3 regions of the Atribacter laminatus genome follow, and region 1 is predicted to be linked to each of the others. Evidence: riboswitches for the same ligand, from Rfam matches in the RefSeq annotation. Region 1 holds a riboswitch; each other region holds the start of a gene.
The links. Region 1 has a riboswitch for cobalamin ahead of RT761_RS04605 (ABC transporter substrate-binding protein). Riboswitches for the same ligand answer to the same signal wherever they lie in the genome.
Positions count from the first base shown of each region.

Region 2: another riboswitch for cobalamin. It lies ahead of RT761_RS10220 (sirohydrochlorin cobaltochelatase); the one in region 1 lies ahead of RT761_RS04605 (ABC transporter substrate-binding protein).
Region 3: another riboswitch for cobalamin. It lies ahead of RT761_RS10250 (precorrin-8X methylmutase); the one in region 1 lies ahead of RT761_RS04605 (ABC transporter substrate-binding protein).

Region 1 covers NZ_CP065383.1:982,766-986,047, reverse strand. Annotated here, with positions in the region: gene RT761_RS04610 (DUF401 family protein) at 1-675, shown strand, start outside; cobalamin riboswitch at 1,568-1,739, shown strand; gene RT761_RS04605 (ABC transporter substrate-binding protein) at 1,865-2,791, shown strand; gene RT761_RS04600 (FecCD family ABC transporter permease) at 2,799-3,282, shown strand, end outside.
Region 2 covers NZ_CP065383.1:2,277,232-2,280,513, forward strand. Annotated here, with positions in the region: gene RT761_RS10210 (ABC transporter ATP-binding protein) at 1-113, opposite strand, end outside; gene RT761_RS10215 (FecCD family ABC transporter permease) at 110-1,165, opposite strand; gene RT761_RS10220 (sirohydrochlorin cobaltochelatase) at 1,162-2,055, opposite strand; cobalamin riboswitch at 2,156-2,325, opposite strand; gene RT761_RS10225 (precorrin-2 C(20)-methyltransferase) at 2,400-3,098, opposite strand; gene RT761_RS10230 (cobalamin biosynthesis protein) at 3,095-3,282, opposite strand, start outside.
Region 3 covers NZ_CP065383.1:2,283,956-2,287,237, reverse strand. Annotated here, with positions in the region: gene RT761_RS10255 (cobyrinic acid a,c-diamide synthase CobB) at 1-1,262, opposite strand, end outside; cobalamin riboswitch at 1,356-1,525, shown strand; gene RT761_RS10250 (precorrin-8X methylmutase) at 1,615-2,238, shown strand; gene cbiD (cobalt-precorrin-5B (C(1))-methyltransferase CbiD) at 2,235-3,282, shown strand, end outside.

The sequences.
Region 1 (3,282 bases):
CATCTCCCTTTTACTATATTGGCTTTAATCGGTGGTTGGTTGGTCATAAAAAACCAAAAACCAGTGCCAAATGCCAAGACAAAAACTGAACCGATGCCTTTGAAAACCTTCCTTCGATTATTTATACCCATCCTTATTCCGGTTTTCGTCGTGCTCCTTAACCAACCGGTTTGGTTGGGAGCTGCAATGGGAATAGTCTTTTGTGTTTTTTTCCACCGTATGAATCTTTCTACCTTATCACGATTGATGTTTCATCGGTTTTCCTGGGCTATGATGCTGGATGTCGTCGGGGTCATATTTTTTAAAACCGTAATCATTGAAAGCGGGAGTATCCCTATCTTAGTAGATTCTTTCCTTTCGAGTCATTTTCCGATACTGATTATCGGGATGGCCGTTCCCTTCCTAATCGCTCTCATCAGTGGTTATTCGTCAGCTTTTATCGGTATTGCTTTCCCTATTATTCTTCCATTGTTTAGTGAATATTCCATCCAACAGATTTTTCCTTTAATATTCATATCTGGCTATGCAGGAATCACTTTTTCACCAGCTCATCTTTGTTTAATTCTCACCTGCCGTCATTTTAAAAGTGATCTTATTTCCACATACCGGTTGCTCTTTTTCCCGTTCCTATTGGTATTTTCTTGGGGAGTAATCTGGTTTTTCCTGGCTCGATAATAGCTCAACAAGAACATTAATAAGGAGTCGCTGTTATTTGATTAATTAGAAAATTACCGACTTGATAGATCAAGCCCCTGCAAAAGAATTTTTTACGTAGGTGAATAATTAATTTCGCCCAATTATTGTAGCGACATGCCATGGCATGTCGAATCTTTGTTTTCATCTACTCCTGATGTCTACACAAGTGGCATGAAGGTCTATCCTGAAAATACCAGAATGATTTTTATAGGTAACTCATATTGAGTAACTTACCAGGATCTCATCCTGGGCTTTCGCCCTCATCCTGACCTTCTCCCATCAAAGGAGAAGGAACTCTGAATTCTTTTGTTCTTTTTTCCCTCGCCCCTCGGTGGGAGAGGGCTAAGGTGAGGGGGCAACTTATTTTCATATTCATCTGGTGCTGCGAAAGCAGCATGAAGGTCTATCCTGAAAATACCAATATTGGTGAAAAAAGAATAAACAAAAAAAGACTAGGCACACCCCCCTTAAATCCCCCCTCAATGGGGGAATGAATTCAACAATTCCCCTCCTTGGAGGGGTGCCGCTTTCGCGGCGGGGAGGGTGTCTTTATATCTTTATAGAGTATTTTTTAGAAAATAAAAAAAGAAATAGGAATGAAAGATGGGATTCTCACGTCGCATAATACGTTCCTCAGAATGACAAATTAAATATTGCTGTCATCCTGAGTGGTGCTTTCCCACGTGAGGATCTCATCTTTACATTATTTTAAAAAAATTACGAAATGAGATTGCCACGTCGCACAAGACGTTCCTCGCAATGACCGAGCAGGAAAAAACTCAAATCCCACTAACCCCCTTTGCTAAAGGGGATATTCATTTCCAAGAAAAGATCTGAAAATGTTGTTGATAGGATTGGAATATGATATACTCACCGCAATGTTGTTTTGGTTATTTAATCGGGGAAGTCCGGTGTGAGTCCGGCGCGGTCCCGCCACTGTAACTGAAAATGCTGGTTGTTTATGCCACTGGTGATAACTGGGAAGGCACAACTAGATGACTACATTCAGAAGTCAGGAAACCCGACCAAAACATCCTTGCCACTCTTCGCGGAAAGAGGAGGTGGGAAAAGCTTCTGGGCCGCCACCAGAATCTTGGGAAACCCTCCCTCGTCTCCCTCTTCTTTCCACGTAGAAACAATCAGGCTCATACCAAACAAGGAGAGTAAAATGAGTAAATTTAAAATTATTGCTATTTTAAGCATCTTGATATTCGTTTTTTCTTCAACAATATCGTATTCTCAGCCACTCAGTGCCACCGATGCAACCGGATTTACTCTTAATCTTTCTCAACCACCAAATCGGATTATTTCTCTTGCTCCAGGAAATACTGAAATTCTTTTCGCGCTTGGCTTAAATGATAAAATCGTTGGAGTGACTACCTATTGTGATGAACCTACAGAAGCCTTAGAAAAAGAAAAAATTGGGAATGTTACTGAAATTGACTTGGAAAAAATCCTCACCCTACAACCTGACCTAATTTTAGCGAGTTCCTTAACCCCTGAAGAGACCGTTGTCCGCCTTCATGAACTCAATCTTCCGGTTTTTACTCTTAAATCTGAAACCATTGAGCAGGTCATTGAAGATATAACCAAAGTTGCGGTCTTATCCGGGGTGGAAATTTCTGGTTCAAAACTGGTAAAAACCATGAAGGATCAACTTAAAAAAATAAATGATTTTGCTCAATCAATTCCAGATCATCAAAAACCACTGGTATTCCACATTATTTGGCACGATCCCATTTGGACAGCTGGAAACGGTACTTTCATCAACGAATTTATTACTTTAGCTGGTGGTAAAAATTTAGCTGTAGATATTCAAGGCTATTCAACAATAGACTTCGAAGAAATTTTAAAAAGGAATCCTTCGATCATTACAGTTATTGAAAATCATGGGAAAAATGAGGAAAATCAACTCTATCAGTTTGTTACAACTGATAACCGGCTTCAGACAGTAGATGCAGTAAAAAATGATCAAGTCTATTTAATTGATTCTAATTTAGTTTCCCGGCCAGGGCCTCGAGTTATTTCAGCACTTCAATACTTTGCCCAAATCATCCACCCGGAAATCTTTGGAGAATGTAAAATTCAAGAATAGAGGCAAAATGAAATCACTTAAGGGAAGGCGAATTATTTTTATTCTCATTATTATTCTTGTTTTGAGTATGGTGTTTTCTTTGGGAATTGGTGGTGGTCGTTTTCAGATCTCAGATTTATTATCTTTCTTGCGCCCCCAGTCACTCTCACCTTCAGAAAAGACTATATTTTTTGAAATTCGATTGCCCCGCTTAATCCTTTCAGTTTTAGTGGGCGCTGCTCTTTCATTAAGCGGTGCGGTTCTTCAAGGTCTATTTCAAAATCCTTTAGTGGACCCCTATGTTTTAGGAATTAGCTCGGGTGGTGCTGTTGGAGCCATTGTAGCAATTTTAAGTGGTATTTCATTGGGTTTTATCACTCTCCCTCTTTTTTCTTTCCTATTCGCACTGGCAACTACTTTTCTGGTTCTTCGTTTAGGTCAGATAGGGCATAAAATGCCTTTAGAAATCATGCTTCTCGCCGGAGTGGCTATCGGCTTTTTCTTTTCTGCTC
Region 2 (3,282 bases), 1.3 Mb from region 1:
TTTGTTCCTAAAAGGACATAAGAGCAGCCTCTTTCTAAGTTTAGAAAAAGTTTTTTAATAATTGGCTTATGGGGTAAATAGTGAAAACTGAGGTTTTCTAAGATAAAACTCATTGATATTTTTGTCCTTCCGATTTTACCAGGAGAACGCAAAAAAATGGACCTCCCAATAGAGTTGTAATCACTCCAACCGGTATCTCGAGTTGAAAAAAAGCTCGGACAATATTATCGGCAACTAAGAGCAAAAGGGCTCCTCCGATGATGGAAATTGGAAGGAGTAATCGATGATCGGGTCCTATTACAATTCGGAATAAATGAGGAACGATAAGGCCGACAAACCCGATCACTCCTCCAATTGATACCGCAGCAGCAATGGCAAAAGAAGAAATAATCAAAGTAAATAACCGAATAAAAACTGGGTTTAAACCTAACTGAAGAGCTTGGTCGTCACCAAGACAGAGGATATTCAGAGAATCGCTGACCAAAACCAGCATGATGAAAAGGATAACGCTAAAAGGCAATAGGAGGGTGATATTTTGCCAGGTTAATCCTACCAAACTTCCCATGATCCAAAAAAGGACGCTGCTCACCTCTTCCTTAAAAAGATACTTTAAAAAGCTAATACCAGCTGAAAATATTGAGCTGACAATGACCCCTGATAAGATAAGCCGAGTTGGGTACAGGGTTTTTCTAGTCCCACCCAAAAGAATAACAATCACTAACGAAATCAATCCCCAAAAAAATGCTAAAAATACCGGATTTTGAAATCCTAAATAAAGAGCCAGAGCGCCGCCGAAAGCCGCACCAGAAGAAATCCCCAGGGTAAAGGGACTGGCTAAAGGGTTGAGCAGGACCGCTTGAAATAACGTTCCACATCCAGCGAGAATGCCACCAATCAACATACTTCCCAAAATGCGGGGAAGACGAATATTAAAAACCACATCATGCCATAGTTGATTTTCACTGGTGTGACTAAACATAATAGTAAGAACATCGAGAAAAGGAATATGAATAAATCCAGAACCACAAAAGAAGAAAAACATTATAACTAACCCACTTAAAAGAATGAAGGTTAGGATACCCGCTCTTTTTTTTCTTTCAAAGAAAACCCGAGACCGGTCAGCTATCCCTGACCGGTCTCGGATGAATCCACAATGAGTCATCATTTCTTAGGAAAGAGGTCTTTGATATGATCAATCCAGATTTGGACCATTTGATCGTTTTCTCCTAAACCATCTAGGGTGGTTTGAACCTCATAGCCAGCTTTTTTAAGTACCGTCTTCCAGGAATCGGCTTCATCTCCAGCAATATCATTGCGAGCATGGTCTCCGGCGACCAACATAAAGGTTTTTAGGGTGACTCGTTGAGCATTCATGGACTGTAACTGGACAAGAACATCTTCGATGGTTGGATACCCTTCAATGGTTCCAACCAGTACCTTGGGTCCATAGTGTTTTTGAAGTATATTTTGGAGCTGAGAATAACAGCTGTTGGCGGGATGCTCGGTTCCATGACCGACTAAAACCAATACCTCTCCAGCATTGGAAGCGTATTGCTTCATATCGTTTTCTAAAGCAACCACGATCTTTTCATAATCAACTTCGCTGGTCAGCAAGGGATCACCGATTTCGATTCGAGAAAAAATAGGCTGAAAGTGAGGATCGTTCATGGTTCCAAAAGCCTTGGTGATGGAAAGAATCTCGTGGAATTCACTCCCCGACATGATTTGCAGAGGTTGAACGACTACTGAAGCAAAACCTTCATCGGCTAATTTTGCCAAAGCTGAAATGGGACTGTCGATAATCACGCCATCTCGTTCTTTGAGAATGTTTCGGATAATTCGTGAACCATAACTCAACACGATAGTATATTCGGGAAATGCTTGTTGAGCTGCTTTTACCACGTTTTCAATGGAAACAGCAGCTTCATGGTAAGACGTTCCAAAAGCAGCGATGAGTATTGCTGATTTTTCTTGCTGCTCAGCAGCATAAACTTGAAAACTGGTTAAAATCAATACCACCATTAAAAAAAGAAAAATTGTGTTTTTACAACTCATTGCTAAGACCTCCCTTATGAATTAAATAATATTGGTTCTTTCTTCACCCGGGGGATCAAGCAAAAAAATAAATCGCCTTTTGTCTCTCGCAAAAGCCGAAATTTCCCTGATTCCTCGGGTTGGTATCCTGACTTGAAGGCGCATCCTACTCGGTTCTCCTTCCCAGCTTAATTCGCCAGTGGTTTTTTGAACCTTTCGTTCCTTCTCACAGTGGCGGGACCGCACCGGATTTTCACCGGTTTCCCAATTTCCCGTGGAAGATTGCTATTCGATTGTCTACTGGTATGAATCTTAATTTAAATAGTTCAATTTTGCAAGGAAAAATGAACTATTATTGAAAAATTTTAAAGGTTAGTTTTCTTTAAAATGATACTTGAGAAATATCCATAATGATCGAGTGCGGTTTTATGATTTAAATCCCGAATCGTCTCTTGATCGGTTCCTATTTCGCAACAGATCTTTCGAACTGAAAACTCTCGGGTTTGGGACTCAAAATGAGCTAAGTTTGCTATTTGATTGATTTTATAGATAACCACAGTATCACTTAAACCTAAAACCGAAGATATCTTTTCATGGTTTACATCACCGGTGATAACTGATAAAGTTTGGTTGTTTCCTACTGCTGGAATCTGAAGGCGAGATAGAGCTAATTGATAGGCACTTAAACCTGGAATAATATCAATTTTAATTTCAGGATATTGTTCCTGCAAAAATTGATGGAGCTGAAAATAACTGGAATATAAAAAAGGATCTCCGATAATGAGAAATGCCGCTTGATCGTAAAGTTTTAATTTGGTCATCATCGAATCAATATTCGATTGAATGATTTCCGAAAATCGAGGATTGGAGAAATATGGAAAATACAACGGAACAATTGAGACACTTTTTGAGATGTAGGGAAGAGCAGTATGATAAGCTCGGCTGGATAAATCACTTTTCATCGAAGGGACAAATATCAATTGGCTGTTTTCGATGACCTTCTTCGCTTTCACGGTAACCAATTCGGGATCTCCAGGACCGAGACCAACCACTGACAGTTTCAAAGATTATACCCCCTATCAGTAATGAGATATTTTCCAAGGCGTTTGTTTCTTAACCCTCCAATAATCAGCAGCGTGTTCATGTCAAGATTGGAATGAACCAGCTGTTGGAGCTGGATGAATTCCTTGGTCCCATCTTTTTTAATGATGGCCACGTTGGTTTCTAATCCCCGATTTTGTTGAACGA
Region 3 (3,282 bases), 1.3 Mb from region 1:
AAACCCGATTCCCAAGTTTTCCCTCCTGTTGGCTTTTTAACTTGGTAACTGGAATTGAGTTGAGAGCCTACCAGCTCAGAATAATGAAATTCATGGCCATGCAAAACCACACCATCCGGTGCGAGGATATTATTTCGGGTTACTTTTGCTTCAACATACCCAAAGTGCTGGAGCCGTTTACCCATTATCGCCTTTACTGGAAAAATTCCCACCATTGGATAAAAACGATGGGTATAATTCTCAATTTCCTGAGTCAAATACATCATTCCTCCGCATTCAGCATAAGTCGGAAGACCATTTTCGATCGCCGATCGAATTGATTTCCGCATTGACTGATTATAAGAGAGTTTTAAAGCAAATTTTTCTGGGAAGCCTCCCCCCAAAATAATCCCATCCAGTCCTTCCGGGAGAAATTTGTCATTCAGTGGACTAAAGAAAACCAGTTCAGCGCCGGCAGAACGAAAGGCTTCTAAACCATCAGAGTAGTAAAAATGGAATGCACCATCATTGGCAATTCCAATGCGAATTGTTTCTGATGGAGGTAATTTTACCTGAAGACTTGAGTTGATATCGACTTTTTCTAAAGGCTTCATAAGGTCAATGATCTGGTTGAGATTCACGTTTTTAAGAAGAAAATCGGCACAATGATCAAGCCATTTATCGATATCAGTTATATGCCAAGCAGGGATCAAGCCCAGCTGGCGTTCTGGCAAATCAAGAAATTTTTTAAAAGGAAGATGACCAATAACTGGGAGGTTACAATCTCTCTCAATGGATTCCTTAACATGATTATAATGAGTTTTGCTTGAGGTTAGATTGCAGATAACTCCCACCATTTGAAGCTCGGGATCATAGGTCTGAAAGCCGTGAACCAGGGCTGCCGCACTGGTTGACATCGATCTCACATCAACTACCAAAATAACCGGCAACTTAAGAATTTTGGCCACATGAGCGGTACTTGCCCAGGACTCGGTTCCTAATCCATCGAATAATCCCATGACCCCTTCAACTATTGCTATTTCATCTTTCCGAACCGACTGGAAAAACATTTTTTTTAAGTTCTCTTCTCCCAGCAAATAAAGATCTAAATTGTGTGGTTCATTTTTAGCAGCAGCTTGGTGATAGGAAGGATCGATGTAATCCGGCCCAATCTTAAAAGGAACTACTCGGAATTGACGAGATAATGCCCGCATCAAGCTAAGAGTCACAGTAGTTTTACCGGAGCCACTATAAGGAGCAGCAATAACAATTCCACGCGTCATCTTTGTAACATCCTTTGATAAATTTTAAGAGAAACCCCTTGCCAAATTGAAAATAATGATTTAATCTACCATGTGATGAAGATAAAAACAACTGAATAGAAACATTCAACGGGTGTTCGGGAAACCGGTGAAAATCCGGTGTGGTCCCGCCACTGTGAGAAGGAACGAAAGGTTTGTTATACCACTGGCGATGTCGCCGGGAAGGAAAACCGAGTAGGAAAAAACCTTCAAGCCAGGAGACCGGCCCGGGGAATATCTCAGTGTTCAGCTTTTGCGCGAGACGGAAGCTGAAATGTTTTTTGATATCGACCCGGGTCATCAGGCTTATTTAACTTTGAAAGAGGTCGATATAATGGATTCTATTGAATCACAAAGTCTTCAGCTGATTAAAACCGTTTTAGATCATTATTCCCTTCCCGAGTATGGTCGTTTCCTCGTCGAGCGAGCCGTTCACGCAACCGCTGACTTTTCGATCGCTTCACTTATTTTTATTCAACCAGGTTTCATTGAGACCTCAATGAATAAAATCGAATCCGGTTCCGAAATTTATTGTGATACTGAAATGGTTTCCAGTGGAATATCCCCTCGTCTCCTTCAGCAATGTGGAATCAAACTCACTGTTTTCGTTCATCAACAAGAATGTTATGCCCGAGCTCAACGGGATAATATAACCCGCTCAGAAGCAGCTGTAGATTTAAGTTGTGAAAAAAACATCCGAAAATTTATTTTTGGAAATGCTCCAACTGGTCTCCTTCGATTAGTTCAACATATCAACCGGGGATATCAGGCTGATTTTGTCATCGGCATGCCGGTTGGTTTTATCTCGGCAGCTTTTTCCAAACAGCAATTGTTGCAAACCGGTGTTCCAGCTGTCGTTCTTTCCGGTCCTCGCGGAGGAAGCTCTATAGCTGCTTCAGTCTTCAATGCCCTTCTTAAAAAAAAGCTGGGAGAAAATGGAATGGAGATTAAAGGATGAAATTGGGAATCACTACTGGAACTTGTGCATCGGCTGCCGCTCTTGGAGCACTTTTTAAGGCCTTAGGAAAAGACCCTTCTTATGTCAAGACTCAGCTTCCCAATGGAGAATATATCGACGTTGAAATTATTCAAGTTGGAGTAAGATCCGATGGACACTATTTCTCAATGGTGAAAAAGTATGCTGGCGATGACCCGGATGTCACCGATGGTATATTGATCGGTGCTTCTCTCCTACTAAGACCAGGAAAACAGAATATCTCGATTATTGGGGGAGAAGGAGTTGGAAAAGTAACCAAACCGGGTTTATATCTCGAACCAGGAGAATGGGCTATTAATCCCGTTCCCAAAAAACAAATCACCGATAACTTACTGCGATTTCTTCCCAAATACTGGGACCTTCAGGTTGAAATATATGTTCCGAATGGATCGAAGATAGCAACCCAAACATTCAATTCCGAGCTGGGTATAGAAGGCGGTATTTCTATCTTAGGAACTACGGGAAGAGTCTTCCCCATGTCACAAAGTTCTTTTATGGAAACGATTCGCTTACAAATTCGTCAACGAATCGCTCTGGGGTTTCCCACCTTGGTCCTGGTTCCAGGAAATTATGGAGAGAAGTTTGCTCAAAGCCTTGGCTGGGATTCTCAATACATCATCCGTACATCTGGATATATCGGATTTGCTCTGGATACTGCTCGAATCGAAAAAGCAAAAAGAATCGTTGTGATTGGTCAAATTGGAAAAATGGTAAAAATTGCTGGTGGAATATTTAACACTCATAACCAGGTTGCCGATGCCCGACGAGAAATACTATTTGCCCATTTAGTTCGATTTGGTTTACCAACTCAATTTTTTGATGATATTTGGTTAGCTACCACAGCTGAACAGGTTTCTCAAATCTTAATTAGTTGGCCAACGGCTGCTCAATTCTGGGATTATCTTGCCCATGAAATTACTCGGAAAATTAACAAAAGGATCAAAGGTGAGTTATCGGTTGAAGTATATATTTTTTCGCTAAAACAAGGCCTCTTGGGAAAGGATG